Regions from separate parts of the Mesorhizobium abyssinicae genome, predicted to be linked through region 1. Evidence: riboswitches for the same ligand, from Rfam matches in the RefSeq annotation. Region 1 holds a riboswitch; the other holds the start of a gene.
What was found. A riboswitch is a leader RNA that binds a small molecule or an ion and turns the genes downstream of it on or off. The one in region 1 is predicted to bind S-adenosylmethionine.
Positions count from the first base shown of each region.

Region 1 (14,897 bases):
AAGGCTTCGGCCCCAAGGTCGAAGGCTTCGACCAGGTCGGCTTCGACGACATCGACGCGGCCGAGAAGGCGATCACGCCGGAGACGGCCGCCATCCTGATCGAGCCGGTGCAGGGCGAGGGCGGTATCCGCCCGGTGCCGACGCAGTCGCTGAAGCGGCTGCGGCAGCTTTGCGACCAGCATGGCCTGCTTCTGATCTTCGATGAGGTCCAGTGCGGCATCGGCCGCACCGGCAAGTTGTTTGCGCATGAATGGTCCGGCGTCACCCCGGACCTGATGGCGATCGCCAAGGGCATCGGCGCCGGCTTCCCGTTGGGCGCGTGCCTCGCCACCGACGAGGCTGCGGTCGGCATGACCGCCGGCGTGCACGGCACCACCTTCGGCGGCAATCCGCTGGCGATGGCGGTCGGCAACGCGGTGCTCGACGTGGTGCTGGAGGAAGGCTTCCTCGAGGATGTCCAGCGCAAGGCACTGCTCCTGAAGCAGGGATTGGCCGGCGTCGCCGACGAGTTCCCCGAGGTCCTCGAAGGCATCAGGGGAACCGGCCTGATGCTCGGCCTCAAATGCGTGATGCCCAACACCAAGGTCAACATGGCGCTGCGAGACCAGCATCTGCTCGCGGTTCCGGCCGGCGACAACGTCATTCGCCTGCTGCCGCCCCTCACCGTCACCGATGCCGAGATCGGCGAAGCGCTCGACCGCATCCGCGCCGGCGCCCAGGGCCTGGCGGATGCCATCGCCTCGGCCGCCGCGAAGTAGTTCCGGAACCATTGCCGATGTCCGTTCGCCATTTTACCGACCTGTCCGCCGTTTCCGAAGGCGATCTGCGCGTCATGCTGGACGACGCTGTGGTGCAAAAGGCCAGGCTCAAGGCCGGCGAGCGCACCAAGCCGCTCGAGGGCAAGGTGCTGGCGATGATCTTCGACAAGCCCTCGACCCGCACGCGCGTGTCCTTCGACGTCGGCATGCGCCAGCTCGGCGGCGAGACCATCATGCTGACCGGCACCGAGATGCAGCTCGGCCGCTCCGAGACCATCGCCGACACCGCCAAGGTGCTGTCGCGCTATGTCGACGCCATCATGATCCGCACCACCTCGCATGAGCGGCTGCTGGAGCTGACCGAGAACGCCACCGTTCCGGTCATCAATGGGCTGACCGACGACACCCATCCGTGCCAGCTGATGGCCGACATCATGACCTTCGAGGAGCATCGCGGTCCGGTGGCCGGCAAGACCTTCGCCTGGACAGGCGACGGCAACAATGTGCTGCATTCGCTGCTCGAGGCCTCGGCGCGTTTCCGCTTCAACCTCAACGTCGCGGTGCCGGAAGGCAGCGAGCCGGACGAGAAGCACATCGGCTGGTCGAAGGCCAATGGCGGCAAGCTCAACTTCACCCGCTCGGCCGAGGAGGCCGTCCATCAGGCCGATTGCGTCGTCACCGACTGCTGGGTGTCGATGGGCCAGGAACATCGCGCGCGCGGCCACAACGTCTTCCTGCCCTATCAGGTCAATGCGGCGCTGATGGCGAAGGCAAAGCCGGACGCGCTGTTCATGCACTGCCTGCCGGCGCATCGCGGCGAGGAGGTGACCGACGAGGTCATCGACGGACCGCATTCGGTGGTGTTCGACGAGGCCGAGAACCGCCTGCACGCCCAGAAGGCGGTTTTGGCCTGGTGTCTGGGAGCTTGATCTCCGGAGGTGTGATGCCTATCTGCGGCGCATCACGCAAATCGAGCGCGTTTGGACGCATGCACCCCAAAGGGTGGCATGGCCGCGCCCCGGAGCTTTGTCATGTTGGAAACCCGTCAAGTGACTGAACATCACCCGCAACTCGGCGAATTCGGCTACGCCGGCGACGATCACGTCGTGCCCTTCGAGGTCGCGCCGCTCGACGTGCGCGGCCGCACCGTGCAGCTCGGGCCGATGCTCGACGCCATTCTTGCCCGCCACGACTATCCCGAGCCGGTCGCGCGCCTGCTGGCGGAAGCCTGCGTGCTGACGGTTTTGCTCGGCACCTCGCTCAAGTTCGAGGGCAAGTTCATCCTGCAGACCCGCACCGACGGGCCGGTCGACATGCTGGTGGCGGATTTCTCCACCCCGCATGCGCTGCGCGGCTATGCGCGCTTCGATGCCGACCGGTTGCAGGCGCTGGCCGCCGCCGGCGAGGTCTCGCAGCAGACGCTGCTCGGCAACGGCGTGCTGGCGCTGACCATCGATCAGGGCGTTCACACGCAGCGCTATCAGGGCATCGTCCAGCTCGACGGCTCCTCACTTGAGGAGGCCGCGCGCACCTATTTCCGCCAGTCGGAGCAGATCCCGACCGACATCAGGCTGTCGGTGGCCAAGCTGGTGACGCCGGGTCCCGGTGGCGCCCGCGAGCAATGGCGCGCCGGCGGCCTTCTGGCGCAGTTCCTGCCGAAGGCGCCGGAACGCATGCGCGTGCCGGACATTTCCGGCGGCGACGGCGATCCGCGCGAAGCGGTCCATGAGCCGGCCGACAATTCCTGGCAGGAGTTGCTCGCGCTGCTCGGCACCATCGAGCCGACCGAGCTGATCGATCCGACTGTCGGTACCGAACGCCTTCTCTACCGGCTGTTCCACGAACACGGCGTGCGCGTCTTCGGCGGCGTGCCGGTTGCCGACCAGTGCTCGTGCTCGCGCGAGAAGATCCGCGGCATCCTCGCCGGCTTCTCCGCCCAGGAGATCAAGGACAGCACCGAGGAGGGCGGCATCCATGTCGCCTGCGAGTTCTGCTCGACGCAGTACGACTTCGACCCGGCAGAGTTCGCCGCGGCTCAATAGGGTCACTTTCCAGACTAAGCGCGTCGCCTGATCTATTTCAGCTCGACGCGCTCTAGGCGCCGCACCGATCTCCGCGTCAAATGAATTCCTGGAGGTGCCTGCGGACATCCGAGGCTCGTTCGACGGGAGCCATGTGGGTTTCGTCCCCGAGCACCATGAGCTTCGCGCCGCTGATCGCGCTCGCGGTAGCTTCCATCATCCCGCCGAAGAACTGGTCCCTTTCACCGCCGAGGATCAAAGTCCTCGCCGAGATGTTTCGGAGGTCTTCTTCCGTCACATCGTCGTCGAGCATTGCTTGGAGATAGCGGACGATCGTACTCGGCGCCCCCATCCGCGCAACCAGGCTGCGTGCTTCGAACCTCAGTCGAAGACGCAAAAGAAGGTTCAGCCAGGGCCGCCGGAACACCGTTGCGAATTCCTTCAGCAAAGCGCGAAATTGTCCGGCCTGTGCGAATTGCATCTGTTTCCTGAGCCGCCTCTTTCCATCGGCCGAAAAGCCATGCGCGCTCGCCAGCAGGATCAGCTTGCCTACAAGGTCCGGGTACCGCGCGGCCACCTGCGTGGCGACAACGCCGCCATAGGAAATGCCCATTAGGCTCGCTGGCTCCTTGAAGTCGGCGCTGATGATCTCCGCGATGTCTCTGGCCATGCCCTCGAGCGATGGATCGGCTTTTGGTGCGGGATCGTAGCCAATCAGCACGAAGCTCGTGTTGGGTGGAAGGATACGGATGAGCCGTCCGGCATCCTTTTCCAGTCTGGATGGCCAGGGTTTCATCATGAACCCCTGACCGCCGTTGATGATGAGAAGGCTTTCCGGTCCTTGTCCAACTCTTGCGAACGGCAGCCGACCCAGAAACAACCCTGTTTCAATTCTGTGCATCAAGCCGCTGCCTGGCGTGCGGTTGGGGTGGCGGCCAAGCGTACGCGGCCACTAGTTCACCGTCCGCCGCGTGCCCGGCAGGTCGAGCGAGAAGGCGGGGATGGCGACGTTGAACGTCTCGCCGCGCTTGTTTCGCATCGTATAGTGGCCGACCATGATGCCCGACGGCGTCGAGAGCGGGCAGCCCGAGGTGTACTGGTAGCTGTCGCCGGGATTGAGTTCGGGCTGGTCGCCGACGACGCCGGCGCCGCGCACCTCCTCCACCCGGCCGCTGCCGTCGGTGATGTGCCAGTAGCGCGAGAGCAGCTGCACGAATTCGTCCGAGCGGTTGTCGATTGTCACCTGGTAGCCCCAGACATAGCGGTTCTCCGAAGGATCGGAGCGATCCTCCAGATAGAACGGCCTGACCTGCACTTCGATGTTGCGCGTGACGGCGCGATACATGAGCTACCCCAACAGTTCGGGAACTTTCGGCGCACTCCGCTGTCGGGTCAACGATGCGTGACGCCTGTCCCTTCCGCCTTATGCGCACGTGCCGGCAAACAATGTCATTTAAGTGACACACGACAATGATGGTGTGCACGGACCGTGCTGGGCGACTCAAGCGCTCTGTCGACCTGTTCAAGATGGCCATCTCCTGGCCGGCTTTTCCGGAGTGACCAGATCTCGATGGAACTGATCGCCATGGCCGCCGCCCTGCTTTCCATAGCCCTGCTTCTCTCAAATCTCGCCAGCATCCTGCTTGCTGCGCGCCGGCTGAAGCCGCCGCGCGGCATGGCCGCGCCCGTGGGCAGGACGCCGCCGGTGTCGATCGTCATTCCCTCGCGCGGCATCGAGCCGTTTACCGCGGAGACGCTGCAGCGCGCCTTCACGGTCGACTGGCCGCGCTACGAGCTGATCTTCTGCGTCGCCCATGCCGACGATCCGGTGATCAAGCTGATAAACAGGGCAATTGCCCGGTTTCCCAAGGTGCCGGCCCGGCTGCTGGTCGGCGACGACCGCGTCAGCGCCAATCCGAAGCTGAACAATTGCGTCAAGGGCTGGGAGGCGGCGCGCCACCACTGGGTGATCCTCGCCGATTCGAACGTGCTGATGCCGCGCGACTATATCCATAAGCTGATGGCCGCGTGGAGGTCCGATACCGGCCTCGTCTGCTCGACCCCGGTCGGCTCACGGCCGGCTGGCTTCTGGGCCGAGGTCGAATGCGCCTTCCTCAACACGCTGCAGGCGCGCTGGCAATATGCCGGCGAGGCGCTTGGCCTCGGCTTCGCCCAGGGCAAGAGCATGCTGTGGAACAAGCCCATGCTCGACGCCAATGGCGGCATCCGCGCGCTTGCCGCCGAGATCGCCGAGGACGCCGCGGCGACCAAGCTGGTCAACGGGCTCGGCCTTCGCGTCCATCTCGTCGCCTCGCCCTTCGAGCAGCCGCTCGGCGAGCGCAGGCTTGGCGAGATCTGGTCGCGCCAGGCGCGCTGGGCGCGGCTGCGCCGCGTCACCTTCCCGCTGTTCTTCGCGCCCGAGATCCTGACCGGTGCGGCGGTGCCGCTTGTCCTGGCACTGGTAGCGGCGGCCCACGTGGGCATCAGCCTGCCGGCCACAACGCTTTGCGTGCTGGCACTCGCGTACCTGCCGGAATGCGCCCTCGCATGGGCCAACGGCTGGCACCTGTCGCCGCGCACGGTCGCGGCGATGATCGTGCGCGACGCGATGCTGCCGGCGATATGGGCGCGCGGCTGGCTGGGCGGCGCCGTCGACTGGCGCGGCAACGCCATGACCATCGGCACCAAGGTGGCCGAACTGGAAGAGACGCCCTCGAGCGCCTGACCGGGCCTCCGCCCGGGTCCCCTATTTCGCCGCCTTCAGCGCCTGCTCGACATCGGCGAGCAGGTCGTCCGTGTCCTCCAGGCCGACCGAGAGCCTGAGCGTGCCCGGGCCGATGCCGAGCTCGGCGCGCGCTTCGTCGCTGAGGTTCTTGTGCGTGGTCGTCGCCGGATGGGTGATCAGGCTCTTGGCGTCGCCGAGATTGTTGGAGATCAGCACGATGTCGAGGGCGTTCTGGAAGGCGAAGGCCGCCTGCTTGCCGCCCTTGACGTCGAGGCAGATCAGCGTCGAGCCGCCCAACATCTGCTTCCTGACGATCTCGGCCTGCGGATGGTCGGCGCGGCCCGGATAGATGACGCGGGCGATCTCCGGCCGTTCGGCGAGGAAGTCGGCGATCTTGCCGGCGCTCTCCGTCTGCTGGCGCACGCGCAACGGCAGCGTCTCCAGGCCCTTGAGCAGCGTCCAGGCATTGAACGGCGACAGGCTCGGCCCGGTGTGGCGGAAATAGTCGTGCAGGTTCTCGTCGATCCACTTCTTGTCCGACAGGATGATACCGCCGAGGCAGCGCCCCTGTCCGTCTATGTGCTTGGTCGCCGAATAGACGACGATATGGGCGCCGAGCTGCAACGGCTTCTGCTGCAGCGGCGTGGCGAAGACGTTGTCGACGATCACTCTGGCGCCGATCGAATTGGCGAGCGCGGCGACGGCGGCGATGTCGACCACTTCCAGCGTCGGGTTGGTCGGGCTTTCCAGGAAGAACAGCTTGGTGTTCGGCCGCACCGCCTTTTCCCAGTTGGCGATATCGGTGCCGTCGACCAGCGTCGCCTCGATGCCGTATTTCGGCGCCAGCGTTTCGACCACCCAGCGACAGGAGCCGAACAGCGCGCGCGCCGCCACGATATGGTCGCCCGCCCTGGCGCTGCACAGCAGCGCGGCGCTCACCGCCGCCATGCCGGAAGCCGTGGCGCGAGCGTCCTCGGCGCCTTCCAGGGCGCACATGCGCTTTTCGAACATGTCGACCGTGGGATTGGCGTAGCGCGAGTAGATGAAGCCCGGCTCCTCGCCCTTGAAGCGGGCTTCGGCGGCCTGCGCCGTCTCGTAGACATAGCCCTGGGTGAGATACATCGCTTCTGATGTCTCGCCGAAGCCGGAACGCAGCGTTCCGCCATGCACGAGTGCCGTCTGAGGCTTCCAGTCACGCTTCTTGGTCATCGCTCTACTTCCAGATACAAAAAAAACCGGCCGCGAAAAGTCGCAACCGGTCCATACGGCCTTGCGGCCCGACGGTCCTTTAGCGACTTGTTTAACGTGGCTGCAAGCCGACCGGCCAAATCACCACGGGATAACGACCCTTTAGACCCGCGCCGCGCTTGCGTCAATTGCCGGCTTCATTAAGAGGTTTGTACCAGCGGCCTTGGAGCGGAGCCTTGCGGCAGACAGGCATTCTTCCCGATCAGGACATTTCCGCGCTGTTCCAGTCCGGCGCGCTGAAGTCGCCGCGCGTGCTCGATGCCGACCAGATCCAGCCGGCCAGCCTCGACCTCAGGCTGGGCGACAAGGCGTTCCGCGTGCGCGCCTCCTTCCTGCCCGGCCCCGATCATCTGGTGGCCGACAAGCTCGACCGGCTGAAGCTGCACGAGATCAATCTCGTCGACGGTGCTGTGCTGGAGACGGGCTGCGTCTACATCGTGCCGCTGCTGGAAGGCTTGGCATTGCCCTCGAACGTGTCCGCTTCGGCCAATCCGAAGAGCTCGACCGGGCGGCTGGACATCTTCACCCGGGTGATGACCGATCGCGGCCACGAGTTCGACAAGATCGCCGCCGGCTATCATGGCCCGCTCTATCTCGAAGTCAGCCCGCGCACCTTCCCGATCGTCGTGCGCGCCGGCTCGCGCCTGTCGCAGGTTCGCTTCCGCACCGGCAATGCGCTGCTGTCGGAAAGCGAGTTGCGCGATCTCCACCATGCCGAGATGCTGGTTGCCACCGAGCCGCCCAACATTTCCGGCGGCGGCATCGCGCTGTCGATCGATCTCGATGGCGACAAGGACGGGCTGGTCGGCTATCGCGGCAAGCATCACACCGGCCTCGTCGATGTCGACAAGCGCGCCGCGCAGGACGTCGTCGACTTCTGGGAGCCGCTCTACAAGAGCGGCGCCGGCGAGCTGGTGCTCGATCCCGACGAATTCTACATCCTGGTCAGCCGCGAGGCGGTGCACGTGCCGCCGCTCTACGCCGCCGAGATGACGCCCTTCGATCCGCTGGTCGGCGAATTCCGCGTCCACTATGCCGGCTTCTTCGATCCGGGCTTCGGCCATTCGGCGGCCGGCGGCACCGGCAGCCGGGCCGTGCTCGAAGTGCGCAGCCACGAGGTCCCGTTCATCCTCGATCACGGCCAGATCGTCGGGCGGCTGGTCTACGAGCACATGCTGAAGCGACCGCAGGCGCTTTACGGCACCGATCTTGGCTCCAACTACCAGGCGCAGGGCTTGAAGCTCTCCAAGCATTTCCGCGCCGCGCGCTGACCCGTCGCCCGCGTCAGACTCCGCTTGCCCGGTCCCGCGCGCCATGCTTGGCTGGCGCCACCGGTCCAGAACCTGACAGAGGGAGACGAAAATGCAGATATCCAGATGGATCCTATCGGCAGCCGCCGCCGCCATGCTGACGCTCGGCGCCGGCGCCTTGTCGGCGCAGGCCGCCGAAAAGATCAAGATCGGCACCGAGGGCGCCTATCCGCCGTTCAACACCATCACGCCGGACGGCAAGGTCGAGGGCTTCGACATCGACATCGCCAATGCGCTGTGCGCGCAGATGAAGGTCGAATGCGAGATCGTCACCCAGGACTGGGATGGCATCATTCCGGCCCTCCAGGCCAAGAAATTCGACGCCATCATCGCCTCGATGAGCATCACCGAGGAACGCAAGAAGCAGGTCGCCTTCACCCACAAATACTATACGACGCCGCTTGCGCTGGTCGCGCCGAAGGACAGCGAACTGACCTCGACCGACCCGGCGGCGCTCGCCGGCAAGACGGTGGGCGCCCAGGCATCGACCACCCAGGCCGACTTCGCCCAGGACGTCTACGGCAAGGCCGGCGCCGAAGCCAAGCTCTATCCGACCCAGGAAGAGGCGATCACCGATCTCCAGAACGGCCGGCTCGACGCCGTCATCTCCGACAAGTTCGTGCTGGTGGACTGGCTGAAGAAGTCGAGCGACGGCTGCTGCAAGCTGGTCGGCGACGTCAAGGGCACCGAGACGGAAGCCGGCATCGCCGTGCGCCTCGAGGACACCGCGCTGCGCGACAAGCTCAACGCGGCGATAGATGCCATCGTCGCCGACGGCACCTACAAGAAGATCCAGGCCAAGTATTTCGACTTCGATATCTATTGAGCGGCTGAAGCTGCCAATCTCCCCCCTTGTGGGGGAGATGCCCGGCAGGGCAGAGGGGGGCGCGAAGGATCGCCAACCGCTCCTGTAGCCAAGAAGACAGTCCGCAGGCAGAGCCGGTTGGATTGCGAACGCTGGCGGGACAGCGCCCCCCCCTGGCCTGCCGACCATCTCCCCCACGAGGGGGGAGATCACGCTTTCACCTCAAAGCGCCTTCACCGCCACCTTGACCGGCTTTTCGATTTCCAGCGGGTTGCGCAGCGGCAGGCCGAAATCGCTCGCCTCGATCTCGAAAGTATCGCCCGCCTCGGTCTTGACGCCATCGGCGAAGGAGAGCGTCGCGGTGCCGAACATGTGCACATGCACGTCGCCCGGCTGGCGGAAGGCCGAGTATTTGAAGTGGTGATGCTCGAGATTGGCGATGGTGTGCGACATGTTCGCCTCGCCCGACAGGAACGGCTTTTCCCAGAGCAGCTTGCCATCGCGCCAGATGCGCGATGAGCCCCTGATGTCCGCCGGCAAATCGCCGATCAGGATTTCCGGTCCGAACGAGGCGTTGCGCAGCTTGGAGTGCGCGAGGAACAGGTAGTTCACGCGCTCGGTGACGTGGTCGGAGAATTCGTTCGACAAAGTGAAGCCGACGCGGAACGGCGCGCCGTCGTCGCCGATGACGTAGATGCCGGCGATCTCCGGCTCCTCGCCGGCGTCCTGCGCGAAGGCGGGCGACATCAGCGCGGCGCCCGGCGCCACCGCCATCGTGCCGTTGCCCTTGTAGAACCATTCCGGCTGCACGCCGATCTGGCCTTTCGCCGGCTTGCCGCCTTCGAGCCCCATGCGGAACATCTTCATGGAATCGGTGAGCTGCTCCTCGCCGTCGCTGCTCAGCTTCTTGTGCATGGAATCGCGGGTCGCGGCGGAGCCGAGATGCGTCAAGCCGGTGCCGGTGAGATGCAGATGCGCCGGATCCGGATGATTGATCGGCGACACCACCCGGCCTTTCTTGTAGGCGGCGTCGAGGTCGATGGTTTCGCCAAGACCCTTGCGCTCGATCAGCGCCACGAGGCCGGTGCCGGTGCGCGCCGCCTCCATCGCCAGCGAATAGACGCTGCGAGCGCCGTTGATGATCCGGGTCTTGCCGCCGTTGCGGGCGACGACGCGGATCGTCTCGGCGTCGTCGAGGATCTGGGAGATCAGCATGATGAACCCTCTCTCTTTTGCCTTGGCCCGGCCGCCGATCGGCAGACCTTGACCGTCGCGGCCCGGAACGGTTCCGCGCCACGGTTGAAACTGTTCGTCCGGATTGCGCTCGCGAGCCCCGGTCCTCAGGGACTTCTTGGCGCCGGCGGGTTGCCGGCAGCATCGCGATCTAGACCCGTATGCCTCCTGCCTTCCTCGCCTGGAGCGGTCCGGCCTTGAGCTGCCGACCCGCTCCCAATATTTTGTCTCTGCGCAATCCCGAGGGAAAACCGCTATGCGCTTTTCCCGGAATTGCTCCTGTCAGGCCTTGTTCTTGTTGTAGACGTCGAAGATCACGGCGCCGAGCAGCACCAGGCCCTTGACCACCTGCTGCCAGTCGACATTGACGCCCATGATCGACATGCCGTTGTTCATGACGCCCATGATGAAGCCGCCGACCACGGCGCCGATGACCTGTCCGACGCCACCCATCGCCGAGGCGCCGCCGATGAAGACGGCCGCGATGACGTCGAGCTCGCTGCCGAGGCCGGCGGCGGGCACCGCCTGGCCGAGGCGCGCCGCGATGATCAGGCCGCCGAGCGCCGACAGCACGCCCATGTTGATGAACACCAGCAGCGTCAGCCGCTCGGTGTTGATGCCCGAGAGCTGCGCCGCCTTGGCGTTGCCGCCCATCGCATAGATGCGGCGGCCGATGGTCATGCGCTTGGTGACGAAGACGAACAGCGAGATCAGCACGCCCATCACCAGCAGCACCACCGGCAGGCCCCTGTAGCTCGCGAACTGGACGACCAGGAACAGCGCCAGTGCGCTGCCGACCAGGGTCTTGATGACGAACAGCGGGAAGGGTTCGGCCTCATAGCCGTGACGCTCACGCTTGCGGCGGGCTCGCAGCCCGAAATAGGCATAGGCCAGCACCGCGATCAGCCCGAGCACGATCGTCGTCATGTGCAGCGTAAGGCCGCTGCCGAGGATGGTCTTGCCGGCGGCATTCACCGTCGGCGGGATCAGCGTCAGCGGACCGATCACGTCGGGAATGAAGCCTGAGCTCAACGCCTTGAAGCTGTCGGGAAGCGGGCCGACCGAGGAGCCGCCGCCCAGCAGCGCCTGGCAGATGCCGCGGAAGATCAGCATGCCCGCCAGCGTCACGATGAAGCTCGGTATCCGGTGATAGGCGATCCAGTAGCCTTGCGCCGCGCCTATGGCGCCGCCGACGATCAGGCAGACGATTGACACCACCAGCGGATTGCTGAGCGGGCCGAGCGGCCAGATGACCATCATCATCGCCGCCAGCGCCCCGATGAAGCCCGCCACCGAACCGACGCTGAGGTCGATGTGGCCGGACACGATGACCAAGAGCATGCCCAGCGCCATCACGATGATGAACGAGTTCTGCTGCACAAGGTTCGAGAGGTTGACCGGTTTGAACAACGTCCCCGACGTCGTGTACTGGAAGAACAGCATGATGACGATCAGCGCGATGATCAGGCCGTATTCGCGCAGGTTCGTCGTCAGCGCCGAGACGGCGATGCGCGGACCCTGCTTGACGTCTTCGGCTGCGCCGCTCTGCGGCGCGGGAGCGCTTTCTGTGCTCATGATGCTTTTTTTCCTTCTCCGCGAACGATGGCGCGCATGATCTTTTCCTGGCTGGCGTCGCTTGCCGCCATTTCGCCGACCATTCGCCCTTCGTTCATGACATAGATGCGGTCGGTGATGCCGAGCAGCTCCGGCATTTCCGACGAGATGACGATGATCGCCTTACCCTCGGCGGCGAGACGGGCGATGATCGTATAGATTTCGTACTTGGCGCCGACGTCGATGCCGCGCGTCGGCTCGTCGAGGATCAGCAGTTCCGGGTCGGCGAACAGCCATTTCGACAGCACCACCTTCTGCTGGTTGCCGCCCGAAAGATTGCCGGTCAGCTGATAGACGCTGGACGCGCGGATGTTGGTCTTCTTGCGATAGTCGTTGGCGACGCTCATTTCGCGCATGTCGTCGATGACGCCGCGGCTCGAAACGCCGCCCAGATTGGCCAAAGTCACATTGTGCTTGATGTGGTCGATGAGGTTGAGGCCGTAGGTCTTGCGGTCCTCGGTGACATAGGCGATGCGGTTCTCCACCGCCTTGCTCACCGACGAAATGTCGATCGGCTTGCCTTCGAGCAAAACCTCGCCGGTGATGTGCCGGCCATAGGAGCGCCCGAACAGGCTCATCGCGAATTCGGTGCGGCCGGCGCCCATCAGCCCCGCGATGCCGACCACTTCGCCCTTGCGCACATTGAGGTTGACGTTCTTGATCACCTGCCGCTCGGCGTGGATCGGATGGTAGACCGACCAGTCCTTGACCTCGAAAACGACCTCGCCGATCTGCGGCTCGCGCGGCGGATAGCGGTCGTCGAGCGACCGGCCGACCATCGAGGTGATGATGCGGTCTTCGCTGATATCTTTCCTGGGCAAGGTCTCGATGGTGCGTCCGTCGCGGATCACCGTGACCTTGTCGGCGACCCGGTTCACCTCGTTCAGCTTGTGCGAGATCAGGATCGAGGTCATGCCCTGGCGCTTGAACTCGAGCAGAAGGTCGAGCAGCGCCTGGCTGTCCTTTTCGCTGAGCGAAGCCGTCGGTTCGTCAAGGATCAGCAGCTTCACTTCTTTGCTCAGCGCCTTGGCGATCTCGACCAGCTGCTGCTTGCCGACGCCGATATTGGTGATGAGCGTCTTGGGGTCTTCCTTGAGGCCGACCTTGTCGAGCAGCGCCTTGGTGCGCTTCTCGTTGGCGTTCCAGTCGATGACGCCATAGGTCGCGTGCTCGTTGCCGAGGAAGATGTTCTCCGCGATCGAGAGCATCGGCACCAGGGCGAGCTCCTGGTGGATGATGACGATGCCGATGTGCTCGCTGTCATGGATGCCCTTGAAGTGGCATTCCTGGCCGCGAAAGACGATGTCGCCCTCATAGGTGCCGGACGGATAGACCCCCGACAGCACCTTCATCAACGTCGATTTGCCGGCGCCGTTCTCGCCGACGATGGCGTGGATCTCTCCTTCCTCGACGCTGAGGTTGACGTTCGACAGCGCCTTCACGCCGGGGAACGTCTTGGTGATGTCGCGCATCTCCAAAATCGTCGAGGTCATCGGGAAATAAACTCCTACCAGGTCGGCAAAAACAATACCGGTCCCGCTGGTTAACGAAAAGGGGCCCTGCGTTGCGCAGGACCCCTGTCTTTGCAACCGAAATTACTTCAGTTCGTCGGCCTTGATGTAGCCGGAATCGACGACCTGCGCCTGGTAGTTCGACTTGTCGACGTCATGCGGCGTCAGCAGGATCGAGGGAACGACCTTGACGTCGTTGTTGTAGGTCTTTTCGTCGAGGCCGTCCGGCTTGCCGCCGGAGAGCACCTTGTCGACCAGCTGCACGGTGGCCTTGGCCAGTTCGCGGGTGTCCTTGAACACGGTCGAGTACTGCTCGCCCGAGATGATCAGCTTGACCGAGGCGGTCTCGGCATCCTGGCCGGTCACGATCGGCCAGGGCTGAGCGTCGGTGCCGTAGCCGACGGCGCGCAGCGAGGCGGTGATGCCGCGCGACAGGCCGTCATAGGGCGACAGAACGCCATCGACGCGGCTGCCGTCCGAGTAGTTGGCCGAAAGCAGGTTGTCCATGCGCGCCTGGGCGGTAGCGGCGAGCCAGCGCAGCGTGCCGACCTTGTCCATGCCGGTCTGGCCGGACTTGATCTTGATCGAGCCGTCGTCGATCAGCGGCTGCAGGACGGAGATGGCGCCGTTGTAGAAGAAGAAGGCGTTGTTGTCGTCCGGCGAGCCGCCGAACAGCTCGACGTTCCACGGCTTGGTGTTCGGGAAGCGCTCCTTGAGACCCTTGACCAGGGAATTCGCCTGGATCACGCCAACGCCGAAATTGTCGAAGGTGGTGTAGTAGTCGACGTTGGCGGTCTTCTTGATCAGGCGGTCATAGGCGACGACGACGACGCCGGCGTCGTTGGCCTTCTGCAGCGCGTCGGCCATGGTGGTGCCGTCGATCGAGGCGATGATCAGCGCCTTCGGGCCCTTGGTGATTTCGTTTTCCAGCTGGCTGAGCTGGTTCGGAATGTCGTCCTGCGCGTACTGCAGGTCGACGGTGTAGCCGAGAGCCTCGAGCTGCGACTTGACGGCATCGCCGTCATTGATCCAGCGCTGCGAGGTCTTGGTCGGCATCAGCACGCCGACAAGGCCTTCGCCGGCATGCGCCGGCAGCGTCATGGCCGCGATGCCAAGGGCCGCCACGGCGGCCAGTGTCTTGATGATTTTCACAGTAACTCTCCCTGGTTGATGGACGCGACACCTCGGGGCTTCGCGGGCCGCGCAGGCGAGCAGAAGCGCAAGCTGCGCTGCTGTCGTCTATCGATCTCCGGTATCCTCCCAATCGGCCCCGCGACGCTGATTTCGATCGACACGATCTCCCTCGTCATCGACCGTCATGCCACGGGACGCGCGAAGGGTGTGTCCCTTTGACATAACTGTCAAATGCGATCTTTGATGGTTGCTATACCGAAACTGGTATATAGCGAAAGTCGACGAAGGCGTCGCGGGAGCGGAGACAAAGCATGGCGGCACTGCGCAATCCTGATGGCGTATCAGGCACTTACGACGAACTTCCGGGCGACGGCGAAACGCTTCTGCGCAGCGGGCTCAGCCTGCGCCACATGCGCATGATCGCAGCGCTTGACGATCACGGCCGGGTAAGCGCCGCCGCCCAGGTGATGAACATCTCACAGCCGGCCGCCTCGCGCATGATTTCGGAGATGGAGGCGGTGCTCGACGTCAAGCTTTG
Region 1 is NZ_JARAKC010000003.1:23,500-38,396, reverse strand. Features, by position in the region: gene PU724_RS08280 (aspartate aminotransferase family protein) at 1-758, shown strand, start outside; gene argF (ornithine carbamoyltransferase) at 776-1,687, shown strand; gene PU724_RS08270 (Hsp33 family molecular chaperone) at 1,766-2,800, shown strand; gene PU724_RS08265 (alpha/beta fold hydrolase) at 2,877-3,680, opposite strand; gene apaG (Co2+/Mg2+ efflux protein ApaG) at 3,732-4,124, opposite strand; gene PU724_RS08255 (ceramide glucosyltransferase) at 4,350-5,504, shown strand; gene PU724_RS08250 (O-succinylhomoserine sulfhydrylase) at 5,526-6,713, opposite strand; SAM riboswitch at 6,773-6,850, opposite strand; gene PU724_RS08245 (2'-deoxycytidine 5'-triphosphate deaminase) at 6,929-8,023, shown strand; gene PU724_RS08240 (ABC transporter substrate-binding protein) at 8,115-8,888, shown strand; gene araD1 (AraD1 family protein) at 9,090-10,082, opposite strand; gene mmsB (multiple monosaccharide ABC transporter permease) at 10,383-11,675, opposite strand; gene mmsA (multiple monosaccharide ABC transporter ATP-binding protein) at 11,672-13,207, opposite strand; gene chvE (multiple monosaccharide ABC transporter substrate-binding protein) at 13,310-14,377, opposite strand; gene PU724_RS08215 (LysR family transcriptional regulator) at 14,671-14,897, shown strand, end outside.

Region 2 (14,897 bases), on a different contig from region 1:
GTTGAGGCCGGCATCGGCAAAACGGTCGAGCAGGTCGAAGGAGGTCTTCTCGTCGGCAGTCCAGCCAAAGACATTGCCGCCCAGGACCAGCGGCGCGATGGAAAGGTCGGTGCGACCGAGACGGCGTTTTTGCAAGACTGATCTCCGTGATGCTTGGGATAATGCTGGGCAAGCCCGGCTGCGGGGCAGCAGCTAACCTAGGTCCTGGATTGCCGAGGTCAAAGGCCTGGCCATTCTTTTCCGGCAGGCCAGCGCTTCACAAAGGCGCGACCCGCCGCGCCACGTCCTCCAGCCAGTGGTCGCGGATGCTGAGCGCCTTGAGGTGCTCCAGCGTGCTCAGCACATAGTCCTCATTGCGCCCGGATTGACCGACGGCGCCGCGAACAATGCTTGCCGCATGCGCCGCGTCGAGCGCGCCGGCATACTGCTCATGCGCGCGGTCGACGATGTAGGCAACCGCCTCGATCCTGCCGTTCGCTTCCTTCCCTGTCCCGTCGAGCCGGATGTCCAGCGTGCGTTCGAGATAGACGCTGGTCACCAGCTCGCGCTCGCGCAGATAGGCGAGAACCTCGCCGCGCAGGTCGCCCGGCACCCGGAATGCCAGCCCGACGCAGGAGCCGCCGCGGTCGAGGCCGAGCACCAGGCCCGGCCGCCGGCGCGTGCCGCGATGCACGAAGGAATAGACGCAGAGCGCCCGGCGGTAGCCGTAAAGGCGCGCGCGGCGCGTCTCGACATGCGCGAAACCCGGGCGCCAGATCAGCGACCCATAGCCAAAAACCCAAAAATCGCCCATATCGCCAAGCCTGATCGCGCGAGTCCCGACTCCAGGCCGGAATCGGTGTTTTACGTCTTCCTGCTTGTTGCGTAACAACCGCCCGCCCGCAATATCAGGGGTAATGAGAGCTGCAGCATGACGTCAACTGACGAGCGCCCGCCGAACTTTCGCCGCCGGCTGTTCTGGCTCGCTGCCTTCATTGCCGTGCTGTTCGCCCTCTACAGCGCTGGCTGGTTCTATCTGGCCGATCGCGTCAGGACCGAGGCCGACAAGGCGGTTGCCTCGCTCAACGTCAACGGCATCGAGGCCGGTTGCGCCAACCTGACTGTCAGCGGCTATCCGCTCAGCTTCGCCATCTCCTGCGACACGCTCGCCTATGAGGACGATGCCAGGAACGTCGCCGCCTCGACCGGCAGTTTCAATGCGGTGGCCGAAATTACGCAGCCGCTGTCGCCAGTCGCCGATCTGCGCGGTCCGCTCAGGACCTCAATGCCCGGCATGACGCCGCTGTGGATCGACTGGGACAAGCTGCGGGCGGACGCGAAGCTCTCCTGGCCGCTGCCGCGGCGCGTCGCGCTGAAGGCCGAGGGCCTGTCCGGCCAGACCGATCCGGCCGACAACAGCGATCCCGTCGAGCTGTTCTATGCCGGAAAGGCCGCCGGGCAATTGCAGCCGAACGGCCTGGACATCGGCTATGTCGGCAGTTTCAACGATCTCGAGATCGACGCCGACGCGATCGGCGGGCGCGTGCTGCCGCCGCTCGACGGCAGCGGCGAGGCGACGCTGAAGAACGGCGTCGCGCTGATCAGGACGCAGTCGAAGAGCCTGCGCGGCCAGTCGGTCGACATCGCCAAGCTCGACCTGTCGTCGGGCGAAGCGCGCATAACCGTGTCCGGGCCGCTGTCGGTCGATGCCGAAGGGCTCATCGACGCCGAGCTGACGATCAAGCTCAGGGATCCCAAGGCGGTGGCGGCGATCCTCGGCGGCGCCATTCCCGAGCGCAAGAGCGAGATCGAGCAAGGTTTTGCCGGCCTGGCGATGCTCGGCAACGAGCCGTCCATGCCGCTCAGGATCGTCAAGGGCAAGGCTTCGCTCGGCTTCATCCCGCTCGGCAAGATCAAAGCGGTCAATTAGAGCATGGCCCCAATAAGTGGGAACCGGTTTTTGGACAAGACCAGGCTCAGACAAGGGATAGCGATCTGATGGAGAAGCCGGTCAAGCTCCTGAGCGTCGGCGCGTTCACCCTCGATACGATCCTTCGCCTCGACACGCTGCCCGCGCATCAGGGCAAGTTCATCGCCTCCGATGGCGTCCAGATTGCCTCTGGCATGGCAACCAGCGCCGCTTGCGCCGCCCGCCGTCTCGGCGCCGAAGTCTCGCTTTGGGCAAGTGCGGGCGATGATGCCGTCGGCGACCAGCTGGTTGCCGAGATCGAGGCCGAGGGCGTCGATTGCAGCCTGGTCCGCCGTGTGGCCGGCGCACGCTCGGCGCTGGCCGCGATCCTCGTCGACGCGCATGGTGAGCGCATCATCGTCCCGTTCTACGACCGCAAGGCGCAGGCCGACCCCGCTGAATTGCCGTGCACCGATCTCTCCGCCTTCGACGCCGTGCTGGTCGACGTCCGCTGGCCGGGCGCCGCGGCGCTCGCCCTGAATGCGGCGCGCGCCAATGGCCGGCCTGCGATCCTCGATGCCGATACCGCACCGCTGGAGGTGCTGGAGCAGTTGTTGCCGCTGGCCACGCACATCGTCGCTTCCGAACCCGCGGCGCGCATCGTCTGCGGCCATGCGCTCGATCCGGAAACCGCCTGCGGCGATCTCGCCAGCCGCACCGATGCGTTTGTCGCCGTCACCGGCGGCGCGGCGGGAAGCTGGTGGCACGACCGTTCCATCGGCTCGGTCCGCCATGTCGCGGCGCCGAGGATCAAGGCGGTGGATACGCTGGCCGCTGGCGACGTGTTCCACGGCGCCTTTGCCGTCGGCCTCGCGGAAGCCATGCCGCCCGAGCAGGCCTTGCGCTTTGCCAGCGCCGCCGCGGCGCTCAAATGCCAGCGCTTCGGCGGCCGGCTCGGCGCGCCGGACCGGGCAGAGACGCTGGCCATGATGGCCGCCCATTGGCCGCCGTCGAGCTGACTAAGCCTTCGTTTCCGGATGTTCGATAGCCTGGCGGCCGAAGTCCGGCACGTCGATATCCTGCCCGGCGTCGATAATCGAGCGGCGCACCGCGCGCGTGCGCGTAAAGAGGTCGAACAGTTTCTCGCCGTCGCCCCAGCGGATCGCCCGCTGCAGGAAGGCGAGATCCTCCGAGAAGCGCGCCAGCATTTCCAGGATGGCGTCCTTGTTGTGCAGGCACACATCCCGCCACATGGTCGGATCGGAAGCCGCAAGACGGGTGAAATCGCGGAAGCCGGAAGCCGAATATTTGATGACTTCCGTCTTGGTCACCGATTCCAGATCGTCCGCGGTGCCGACGATGTTGTAGGCGATGATGTGCGGCAGGTGCGAGACGATGGCAAGCGTCATATCGTGATGCTGCGGGTCCATCGTGTCGATGTTGGAACCGCAGCGCCGCCAGAATTCTGACAACGTCTCCAAGGCCGCGGGATCGGTGCCTGGCACCGGCGTGAAGATGCACCAGCGATTGTCGAAGAGATCGGCGAAGCCGGCATCCGGCCCCGACTTCTCCGTGCCGGCCAGCGGATGGCCGGGAATGAAGTGCACGCCTTCCGGCACATGCGGCTGCATCTGCGCGATGACGGACGCCTTGGTCGAGCCGACATCGGTGAGAATGGCGCCCTTCTTCAGCGCCGGCGCGATTTCTTCGGCGACCGCGCCGGAGGAGCCGACCGGCACCGAAACGATGACGAGGTCCGCATCGCGAACCGCTTCCTTCGCGTCGGTGGTGTAGGAATCGCCAAGGCCGAGTTGCTCCGCCCGTGCCAGTGTGGCGGGGCTGCGCGTCGAGATCGCGACATGCCGGGCCAGTCCCTCGCGACGGATGACGCGGGCCAGCGACGAGCCGATCAGGCCGATGCCGACCAGCGCGATCTTTTCGAACATCGCAGATGTCATGGCGCTCAACTTTTCAGGAAGGTCGTGAGGGCGGCAATCACGCCGCGATTGGCTTCTTCGATGCCGACGCTCATGCGCAGCGCGTTGGGAAAACCGTAGCCGGAAACCCGCCGCAAGATGTAGCCGCGCGCCGTGAGATAGTCGTCCGCCGCCGCCGCCGAATGCTTGCCGTCCTCGGGGAAGTGGATCAGCACGAAATTGCCGACGCTCGGCGTCACGCGCAGCCCGAGCTTGGTCAGCTCGTCGCTCAGCCAGGCGAGCCAGGTCTCGTTATGCGCCACGCTGCGCTCGACATGGGCGCGGTCGCGAATCGCCGCTATGCCGGCCTCGATCGCCGTCGCGTTGACGTTGAAGGGGCCGCGCACGCGGTTGATCGCGTCGACGATATGCATGGGGCCATACATCCAGCCGATGCGCGCGCCGCCAAGGCCGAGCTTGGAGAAGGTGCGGGTCATCACCACGTTCTCCGCGCTTCCCGCCAGTTCGATGCCGGCCTCGTAGTCGTTGCGGCGCACATATTCGGCGTAGGCCCCATCCAGCACCAAGAGCACGTTCTTCGGCAGGCCGGCATGCAGCCGGCGCACTTCCTGGAACGGCACGTAGGTACCGGTCGGATTGTTGGGATTGGCGAGGAAGACGATGCGGGTCCGCGCCGTCACCGCGGCCAGGATCGCGTCGATGTCGGCCCGCTCGTCGGTTTCCTTGACCGCGACCGGAAGCGCGCCGGCCGCCTGGATGTAGATCTTGTAGACCATGAAGGCGTGTTCGGTGAAAACAGCCTCGTCGCCGGGCGCCAGATAGGTCTGCGCGAGCAGGCCGAGAATCTCGTCGGAGCCGTTGGAGCAGATGATGTTCGCGGGGTTGAGGCCGTGCACCTCGGCGATCGCCTCGCGCAGCCGCCTTGCCGTGCCGTCCGGATAGACATCGAGCTTTCCGGCAACCTCCCGCGCGGCCTCGATCGCCTTCGGCGAGGGCCCGAGCGGGTTCTCGTTCGACGACAATTTATGGACCTTGGCGACACCGGCCGGCGCCGTGCTCTTGCCGGGCACATAGGCTTCGATGTCCATGATGCCCGCGCGCGGCGTCGGACGTGCCTTGTCTGGTGTCTGGTTCATGTCGCAAAAGTCCGTCGAGAGAGCCTCCGTCCGGAGGCCGCAGCGGAAATACTAGTCGTGGCCCTGAATGTCGAGAGGCGGCAAGGGCGCGAAAAGCCTGGCCGTTGACGCCGAGCCGCGCTGGCCCTAGAAGGGCAGCGACAGTTCCGTGGTGATTTGGCCGGTCGGCTTGCAGCCACGTTAAACAATTCGCTAAAGGGCCGTTTGCATCCTGTAACCGGCTTTGCGAATGCATTGCCGGTTTTTTGTTGTCCGCCGCCGGCCGGACATTCGCCTGGTCCGGAAATCGGAATCGGTTTTCGGAAACCACGGTGCGTGATGTAAGAGGATGCAATGGCCGTTCTGCGCGCCGCAAAGACCAATAACGAGGTCGACCAGCCGTCGAGCCCGGTGTTGCGCTTTGGCCCCGACAAGCCGCTCAAGCTCGATGCCGGTGCGCTGCTGTCGCCGTTCCAGATCGCCTACCAGACCTATGGCACCCTCAACGACGCCCGCTCCAACGCCATCCTGGTCTGCCACGCGCTGACCGGCGACCAGCATGTCGCCAGCACCAATCCGGTCACCGGCAAGCCTGGCTGGTGGCAGGTGCTGATCGGGCCGGGCAAGATCATCGACACCAACCGCTTCTTCGTCATCTGCTCCAACGTGCTGGGCGGCTGCCTGGGCTCGACCGGCCCGGCCTCGACCAATCCGGCCACCGGCAAGCCTTACGGCCTCGACCTGCCGGTGATCACCATCCGCGACATGGTGCGGGCGCAGCTGATGCTGGTCGACCACTTCGGCATCGAGAAGCTGTTTTGCGTGCTTGGCGGCTCGATGGGCGGCATGCAGGTGCTGGAATGGGCCGCGAGCTATCCGGAGCGCGTCTTCTCGGCGCTGCCGATCGCCACCGGCGCGCGCCATTCCTCGCAGAACATCGCCTTCCATGAGGTTGGCCGGCAGGCTGTCATGGCCGACCCCGACTGGCATGGCGGCAAATACTTCGAGCACGGCAAACGTCCGGAAAAGGGGCTGGCGGTGGCGCGCATGGCGGCTCACATCACCTATCTGTCGGAAGCGGCGCTGCACCGCAAATTCGGCCGCAACCTGCAGGACCGCGAGGCGCTGACCTTTGGCTTCGACGCCGACTTCCAGATCGAAAGCTACCTGCGCCATCAGGGCATGACCTTCGTCGACCGCTTCGACGCCAACACCTACCTCTATTTGACCCGCGCGATGGACTATTTCGACCTCGTCGCCGATCACGGTGGACGCCTCGCCGATGCCTTCGCCGGCACCAAAACGCGATTCTGCCTGGTCTCCTTCACCTCGGACTGGCTGTTCCCGACCGAGGAAAGCCGCTCGATCGTGCATGCGCTGAACGCCGCCGGCGCCTCCGTCTCCTTCGTCGAGATCGACACCGATCGCGGCCATGACGCCTTCCTGCTCGACGAGCCGGAACTGTTCGCCGCCATCAGCGGCTTCATCGGCTCGGCCGCGCGGGCCAGGGGGCTGAGCGCATGACCCCGGAAGGTTGCAGACTTTCCGGATCAGGATCATGCGCCGAACGGGAGACCAGCCGATGAGCGTCAACCGCGCCCAGCGCGTCGACCTTGAAGTCGTCGCCGATCTCATCCCGCCGCAGTCACGGGTGCTCGATGTCGGCTCCGGCGACGGTCTGCTGCTCGAATTGCTGCAGGAAACCAAGCAGGTCGACGGCCGCGGGCTGGAACTGTCGCAGCGCGGCGTCAACGAATGCGTGGCGCGCGGCCTCTCGGTCATCCAGGGCGATGCCGACAAGGATCTCGAATTCTATCCCGACAAGGGCTTCGATTTCGTCGTCCTGTCGCAGACGCTGCAGGCGACCCGCAATCCGAAGCTGGTGCTCGACGAGTTGCTGAGGATAGGCAACCGCGCCATCGTCTCGTTCCCCAATTTCGGCCACTGGCAGGTGCGCCTGTCGCTGTTCGTCAAGGGGCGTATGCCGGTGACCAAGGATCTGCCCTATTCCTGGTACGACACGCCCAACATCCACTTCTGCACCATCCGCGACTTCGTCAATCTGTGCGAGGAGCTTGGCGCGACGGTGGAAAAGGCGACCGCGCTCGACGGCAACGGCCAGAAGATAGGCCTCTCCATGCCGTGGTGGTTCTGGAATTTCTTCGGCCAGCAGGCAGTGTTTCTGCTGAAGCGATGATTTCGATGCGTCTCTTTCGTCAGCGTGCGGCCACGGTTGAAATCCCGCCGGACATTCTGTCGGGGATAAGGGCCGGAATTCTTGTCTGCACCTCACCGCGCAGCGGTAGCAATCATCTCGCGGGGTTGATGGCCTCCGCTGAACTGGGACATCCTCTTGAGTGGTTTGGCGGTCGCCGTTTGCTGGAACTGCCGGATTATCCTCGCGACCCCCGCGCGCAGCTTCTGCGTGCGGTGACCGACGGGCGATCTTCCTCGGGAGTCTACGCGATCAAGCTTTTCGCGAGCCAATTCGCTCAAGTTGCCAAAAAATTGAACCTGCCTGCGAGCCTTCCGAATCTGCGGTACGTCCGCTTGACGCGCAGTGATCGGCTTGGCCAGGCGATCTCATGGACACGCGCCCGTCAAACTCGCAGATTCCGCTCCACGGAAGTCAATCATAAGCCGCCGCGCTACGACGGTGGCGCGATCGTCGATTCGCTTGAAAGAATTCTGGTGGAAAATCTGGCTTGGGATGGCTGGTTTGCAAAAAACGGACTGTCCTGCCTTTCGCTGACTTACGAGCAAATTCAGCAATATCCGCGAGCAAGCCTCAAGAAAATTGCACGTTTGGTGGATGTCGACCCTGTCTGGGGAACCAACATCGAGTCAGGTCTCGAAATCCAGCGCGACACAATCAATGACGAATGGAGGGAGCGCTTTCTGTCCGAGTACGCCGATGCTTCGAGCTTCTGGCATCGCCCGCGCCACTTCCATGGTTTCCTAAAGAACTAGAAACACGAAAACCCACTTGATCGAGGCGGCGAACTCGCAGATGTGGGTAGCGACTCGGTCGTTTGACAGCAGGCCACCAGGGTTATAGCGACATACGCTCCGATGAACCGGTAGCGCCCCCGATGGCTGACGAATACCCCGACTATTCAATCGTCGTGGAAATGGAGAACGCCAAGTCGATCGACTGGGCGGAGATCGGCGTTGGGCTGAACGCCCTGGCGCGCGAGATCGCCGCGGTTTCCGCGACCGGCTTTGCAAGACCGAAAGTCATCATCTCGCATGGCGGGGAGGAAGAGGACGCGGACACGCTCCGGCGCAACTTCCATACCCAGGCGCCACAGTTGGAAGAGGTGGCGGAGATAAGCTTCGCAGCTTGTCCCGGCGGCCGCTACTACGACCTCAAGAACAACGGGATCAAGGAAACCGAGGGCGAACTGGTCGTCTTCCTGGACTCCGACACCGTTCCGGAAGCGGACTGGCTCGCAACCCTGCTCGGCCCGTTTCAGGATCCCGGGATCGTCTGCGTCAACGGCTATACCTATCTCTTGTGCGACGACTTCTTTTCGAGAACCTTTGCCATGATGTGGTTCTTCCCGATGGCCGAGGGTGATAAGCGGTTCGCCTCGAAACGGGCGCTCAACGCCAACAACATCGCCTTCCGGCGCGAGTGGATTTCCAGCCACCCGTTTCCGGAAAACAATGGCTTCAAGGTCTCCTGCACCTTGCTGATGCACGAGCTGCGGCGCCAAGGCCACCAGCCGAGCAACGTCAACGCCCGCGTCTACCACTATCCCCCGCGGGGCTGGCGGTTCTTCTTCTGGCGGGCACTGGTGACCGGCCGGGATGCCGACAGGAAATTCGTCGCGCAGCGCTCGCCCACGCGCGGCGCGCGCATCGTCAAGTCGTTCAGCCGCTGGTTCACCATGTCGTGGCGCACGACGCGGCGCATCGTGAGCCATGCCCGCCAGGCAGGCATGCCGGCCTGGCAGATCCCGTTCTCCCTGATCGTCGGCCAGGCGTTCTATGCCTTGATGTTCTGGGGCCAGTTCAGCTTTGCCGCGGGGATCGTTGGCGACAGGGTCGAGCTGGTGCCGGACTATGTCGGGCACAGCTGAGGCCGGTGTTGCAATTGAGGCGCGGCGTCTCGAAATCTGCCGATTGCAGGCACGGGCGCGGGCGGTCGAGGTGACACAGAGACTGCTTTTTTGTAGCGTCCCGCTGAACGCAAGCTTGGGCGGGCATGGAAGACGGCAACAAATCCATCCGAATATCCCAGAATCCGGGGCCTGATCGCATGCCGAAAGCGCCCGAGCCGGCCCCGCTCATCACAGTGATCACGCCGACCCACAACCGGCGCAGCCAGGTTGTGCGCGCCGTGGAAAGCGTGCTGGCGCAGACCCTTACCCGCTTCGAGCACATCGTCGTCGACGATGGCTCCACCGACGCCACCGCGGCGGCGCTTGCCGAAATCCGCGACCCGCGGCTGATCTATGTCGGAGCCAAATGGCGTGGTGCCAACGCCGCCCGCAATGCCGGCATCGAGCGCGCGCGCGCGCCGATCGTCACCTTCCTTGATTCGGATGATGTCTATCTGCCGGACCGGCTGGAGCGGACGCTGGCGCGCTTCGACGACAACCCGTCGCTCGAGGTGCTCATCAGCTCCTTCGTTTCGGTGAAGGGCAACCGGGCCACCAAATGCGTCAACCGCGAGGCATTCCTGACCCGGAACATGCTGGAACGGGCGCTGGTCTCCCAGACCATCTTCATCGCCGGTTCGGCGATAACCGCCCGGCATGAATCGCTGCTGGCGATCGGCGGCTACGACAGCGACATCGCGCGCATGCAGGATCGCGAATTGCTGCTGCGCTTCGCCCGCCGCGGCGGCGCGCTGCTCACCGAGGAAATCGACTGGAAGAAATACAATTCGGAGAATTCGATTTCCGGCCGCCGCGACGGCTATGTCGAGGCCTATGCGAACCTCATCGACAAGCACCCCTACATCGCTGACCGCTATCCCGAAATCCCGCCCTATATGATCGCGCGCCAGATCATCGCCGATACGATGAAGGGCAGGGTTTCGCAGGCATTCGCCGGTTATCTGGCCAACCGCTCGTCCAAGTCGCTCGGCTACTCGCTGCCGCAGCTGTTGCGCGGCTATGTCGACGGCCGCCGCCGCCGGCGTGACCTTTATGACGAGTTCCGCCAGAAATACGGCGCGCGGCCCGCCTGATCTTGTCGTGCCCCGAACCTGTCGGCTTAGAGCAATTCCAGGAAAAGTGTGTAACGGTTTTCCGTCCTCAATCGCGTAGAACCAAATAGTTAGCGCGGTTCGGCGATTCCTTGAAACGCTGAACCGCTCTAGCGATCGAGTTCCGGGAAATAGGGATCGGAATAGAAACGGCGGTCGCGCTCGCCCTGCAGGCAGTCGATGGGCGGCTCGGCATCGATCCGGACCGCCGCCGTGTCGGCGATGCCGCTCACCTCGAGGATCAGCTTGCGCCGGATGGCGGTCGAGAACTCGGAAGCCGCGTAGATCGGCAGCACGAAGGAGCCGGGCCCACCGGTGACGCATTGGGCATAGTAGCGGTCGAGATGGCTGAAGGTGGGCGACGGGCTGATCAGGATCGGCAGGCCGTTGACGACGATGCCCCTGGCCAGTGCCGCGTCGCGCTCGGAGGTGACGGGCGGACCGGTGTTGTTGGGTCCGTCGCCCGAGATGTCGATGACGCGCCGCTCGGCCGCGAAGGCGGTTTGCTCGAAAAGCCCGGTGCCAAAGGCGAGCGCGCCGGAGATCGAGGTGCCGCGGAAGCTGCGGAACGGCCGCGCTGCGATCCTGTCGGCGAACATATTGGCGCTGTCGCTGCCGTCGATGATCTGCCAGGCAAGCACCGCGTCGTCGCGGATGGTGCCCGCCCACTCGAAATAGGCGATCGCGATGCGGCCGTTGGTCCCGGCGCGCACCGCCCTGATGAAGTCCGGATGCCGGAGCGCCTCGACGTAGCCGGCGCGCTGCAACGCGAATTCGCGCTCGTCCATCGACGTCGAGATGTCGACCGCCAGCACCAGTTCGACGTCCACGGCGGCCGGTGCGGCCGGCATCGGCACAGGCGCGGCCTGGGCGCAGCCGAGACAGGCAAGCAGGCTGAGCATGTCGAGCATGGCCGCGTGCGTCCGGTTTGACGGGCCTGATCTTCTGCGGTGATCGCGGCGAAATAAAGCTTGGCTTTTACTTCTTCCTGCGCGGGGCCGGCGGCGGCGGCTCGATCGCTCCGGCCCTGACCCGCGCCGGCTTGAGCGCCGATCGGCCAGCATCCTTCACGATCGTCAGCGAACGCGGGAAGAACTGGTTGTTGTGCTGGCCACGGCCGATGTTGAGGATGGCGGCGTCCGGCAGCCGCTTCTCCAGCATCGCCAGCACGCGCCGCAGCGTCGCGCCGTCGAACGTGTCCATCGCCTCGTCGATGATCACCCATTTTGGCCGCTTGAGTGCCAGCCTGGCGACAGCAAGCAGGCGCTGCTCGTCGTCGGCGAGCTCGTGCTCCCAGCGCGCCGAACGGTCGAGCGAGGAGGCAAGCCGTTCGAGGCCGACCTCCGTCAGCACCGCCGCGATCTCGGTGTCCTCGACCGTGATGCCGTCGGCATGGTTCAGCACCTCGCGCAGTGTGCCGAGCGGGAAATAGGGCATGCGCGGGACGAAGACCGGCGCCGCCCCGGCCGGCATGCCGATGCTGCCGCTGCCCCATGGCCACAGCCCGGCAATGGCGCGGAAGAACAGCGTCTTGCCGGCGCGCGGGTCGCCGGTGATCATGACGCGCTCGCCGGGGCGTATCTCGACCTCCGGCTCGGCAAGCCTTGTGCAGCCGTCCGGCGAAGCGACCTCCAGCCTCTCGAAGGTCAGCGTGCCGCCGGCGTTCTCGGTAAAGGTGATGCGCTTTTCGGTGTCGTGGAAAACGTCGGTCTCGGCAAGCGCGATGCGGAAATCGGCGACGCGCATCAGCGTCGCCCGCCAGTCGGCGATGCCGCCTATGTTGTTGATGAACCAGCGCAGCGAGGAATGGACCTGGTTGAAGGCCCCAACCGCCATCATCAGCCCGCCGAAGCTGATGTCGCCGGCGAAATAGACCGGCGCCGCCACCAGGATCGGCGCCACCACGGTTATCCAGCCATAGGTGTCGGTGACCCAGGAGAGATTGATCTGGGCGCCGTAGATGCGCCGCATGGCGCCGAGCACCATGCCGAGGTCGAGCTCGAGCTGCCGCCTGGCGTCGGCCTCGCCATGCGCGAGCGCGATGGCGTCGACATTCTCGTTGACGCGGACCATCGACGACCTGAGCTCGGCCTCGCGCGTGTAGCGGTCGCTGTTGAAGCGGATCAGCGGCCGCCCGACCAGCCAGCTCAGCCATGAGGCGATGCCGGCATAGAGGATCGCCGCCCACACCATGTAGCCGGGGATCTCCAGCGCATGGCCGCCGATATGGAAAACGAAGCCGGAGGAGAGCTGCCAAAGCACGCCGATGAACGACACCAGCAGGATGAAGGACTGCAGCAGCCCGACGCCGAGATCGGTCGACAGGTCGGAGAGATGCCCGGCATCCTGCTGCATGCGCTGGTCCGGATTGACGCCGATTGCGCCGGCATGCGCCAGTCGGAAGGCGCGCGCCGGCCGCATCCACTCCTCGATCAGGTCGAGCGTCAGCGCCTGGCGCAGCTTCAGCCGGATCATCTGGTTGAGCCAGGTCTGGCCGACATTGAGCACCAGCAGCCCACCGGCGATGGCCGCGAAGACCATAAGCTGGTGCAGGAAACCCGGCAGGTCGCGCCGCGCCAGCGCATCGTAGAAGGGCTGGTTCCAGCGGTTGAGCAGCACCTGGCCGATCGCGGTCGCGACGATGACGGCGACGATGCCCAGGCAGGCCCAGACGAACTGCCTGCGCACCGGCGAGGATTTCAGCGCTTGCTTGATCGTCCTCACCTGGTCGCCGAGGCTGCTGATTTCGACAGACACGGCGGCAGGCGCCGGGCCGGCCTTGTCCTCCGCTTGATCAGCCATGTCAGATATCCCTGCTTTCAGAAAAAGGTGCTGAAACCGGCGCGGGTGCGACCGGCATGTCCCTCAGGCCGCGAACCCGCCCCCGACAGATAGGATGAGGCAAGGCGCCGCCGCGATCACGAACGCGTCACTTGGGCTTGCGCCTGGTTCGCCGCCAGCCGCCCGAGCCTGGTGGCGCCTTGCGGCGTCAGCACCGGCACGAAAACGCGGCGCGAGGCGCGCTGCACGACCGGCACGCCCTGGTAGAGCCGCTTCTGCGCCTCGACCACGATGACGCCGGAAAAGATCGGCCAGAACCGCCGGCCGGCGCGCTCCAGCACGTTGTGGAAGCGCATCATGAAGCGCCGCGGCGACGGCGGGAAGAACAGCGCGTCGGACCATGCCGCCGGGGTGAAATTCGCCTCGCGCAGCAATTCGGTCAGCTGGCCGCGCGAGAACGGCCGGCCGTTGCCGAACGGCGTATGCTCGAAACGCGCCCAGACGCCGCGCCGGTTGGGCACGACGATGACGACGCGGCCGGCGGGCGACAGCACGCGCCAGATCTCGTTCAGCGTCTCGCGCGGGTTCTCGACATGCTCGAGCGAGTGCACCAGCAACACGCGGTCGATGCAGGAATCGACCAGCGGCAATTCCTCGTCGAAGACCAGCGCGGTCGCTGTCGGACCGGTCGCCGGCCAGACCACGGCGCCCTGCGTTGCCGGCATGAAGGCGAAGACCCGCTCGGCGTCGGCACCGAACCGCTCCAGCCACGGCAGGGTGTAGCCGAGCCCGACCAGCCGCTCGTTTGGCACGGCCGCCCAGATCGAGGACAGCGCCATGGTGATCGAGCGCTCGGCGAGGCGCCCCAGCGTGGTCGAATAGAAGGAACGGAGGTCGACGATATCGGAATGCATGGCCGGGACGGTAGCTTCGAAGCATTGCAAGTTCAACAAAGGCGGATGACATCGGCGCCCAAGCGCCCTATGTCTGCGGCGACAACTGCATCGGCCCGAAATCGGTTTCGATTTCGGAAAGCGCGATCAGCAGATAAACAGCTTAGAGCGTCCTTTGTGCGTCCAATTGGACGCACGGCGCTTTGGTGGAGAGACGCGATGCCGGTCGAAATCGAACAGTTCATGTGCCGCAGCGACAATTTCGGCGTGCTGGTGCGTGACCCCACGAGCGGCCAGACCGCCATCATCGACGCACCAGAGGAGGCGCCGATTCTGGCCGCCATCCAGCGCACCGGCTGGACGCCGACGCTGATCCTGACCACTCACCACCATGTCGACCATGTCGAGGCCAATCTGGCGCTGAAGGAGCGCTTCAAGCTGCGCATCATCGGGCCGGAAGCGGAAAAGGAGAAAATCCCCGGCATCGACGAGACGGTCGGCGAAGGCTCCGTCATCCACCTCGGCGAGGAACGGATCGACGTCATCGCCACGCCAGGCCACACCGCCGGCCATGTCTCCTACCATCTGCCGGCCTCGAAAGTCGCCTTCACCGCCGACACGCTGTTTGCGCTGGGCTGCGGCCGGCTGTTCGAGTGCAAGCCGCCGGTTATGTACGATTCGCTGAAGAAGCTGGCGGCGCTGCCGGCCGAGACGGTCGTCTATTGCGGCCATGAATACACCCTTTCCAACGCCCGCTTCGCGCTCACCGTCGATCCGACCAATTCGGCCCTGAAGGAACGCGCCGCCCGGATCGAGGCGCTGCGCGCCGACGACAAGCCGACGCTGCCGACGACGATCGGCGAGGAATTGTCGACCAATCCGTTCCTGCGCTGGCACGACCCGGCGATCCGCAAGCATCTCGGCATGGAGACGGCCACTGACGCCGAGGTGTTCGCCGAGATCCGCAAGCGCAAGGACAATTTCTGAGCCCCGTGCTAGCTTCCGGCCGATGACCAGTGCCGCCGAAATCATCGCCACGCTCGGCCTGAAGCCGCACCCGGAGGG
Region 2 is NZ_JARAKC010000006.1:140,288-155,184, forward strand. Features, by position in the region: gene PU724_RS15520 (aldo/keto reductase) at 1-135, opposite strand, end outside; gene PU724_RS15525 (gamma-glutamylcyclotransferase) at 257-793, opposite strand; gene PU724_RS15530 (DUF2125 domain-containing protein) at 911-1,909, shown strand; gene PU724_RS15535 (sugar kinase) at 1,978-2,907, shown strand; gene PU724_RS15540 (prephenate/arogenate dehydrogenase family protein) at 2,908-3,846, opposite strand; gene hisC (histidinol-phosphate transaminase) at 3,852-4,961, opposite strand; SAM riboswitch at 5,100-5,177, shown strand; gene metX (homoserine O-acetyltransferase MetX) at 5,295-6,464, shown strand; gene metW (methionine biosynthesis protein MetW) at 6,523-7,137, shown strand; gene PU724_RS15560 (Stf0 family sulfotransferase) at 7,083-7,910, shown strand; gene PU724_RS15565 (glycosyltransferase family 2 protein) at 8,033-9,025, shown strand; gene PU724_RS15570 (glycosyltransferase family 2 protein) at 9,205-10,140, shown strand; gene PU724_RS15575 (DUF1194 domain-containing protein) at 10,269-11,069, opposite strand; gene PU724_RS15580 (ABC transporter ATP-binding protein/permease) at 11,137-12,960, opposite strand; gene PU724_RS15585 (class I SAM-dependent methyltransferase) at 13,077-13,853, opposite strand; gene gloB (hydroxyacylglutathione hydrolase) at 14,052-14,819, shown strand; gene PU724_RS15595 (cupin domain-containing protein) at 14,842-14,897, shown strand, end outside.
Region 2: another riboswitch for S-adenosylmethionine. It lies ahead of metX (homoserine O-acetyltransferase MetX); the one in region 1 lies ahead of PU724_RS08250 (O-succinylhomoserine sulfhydrylase).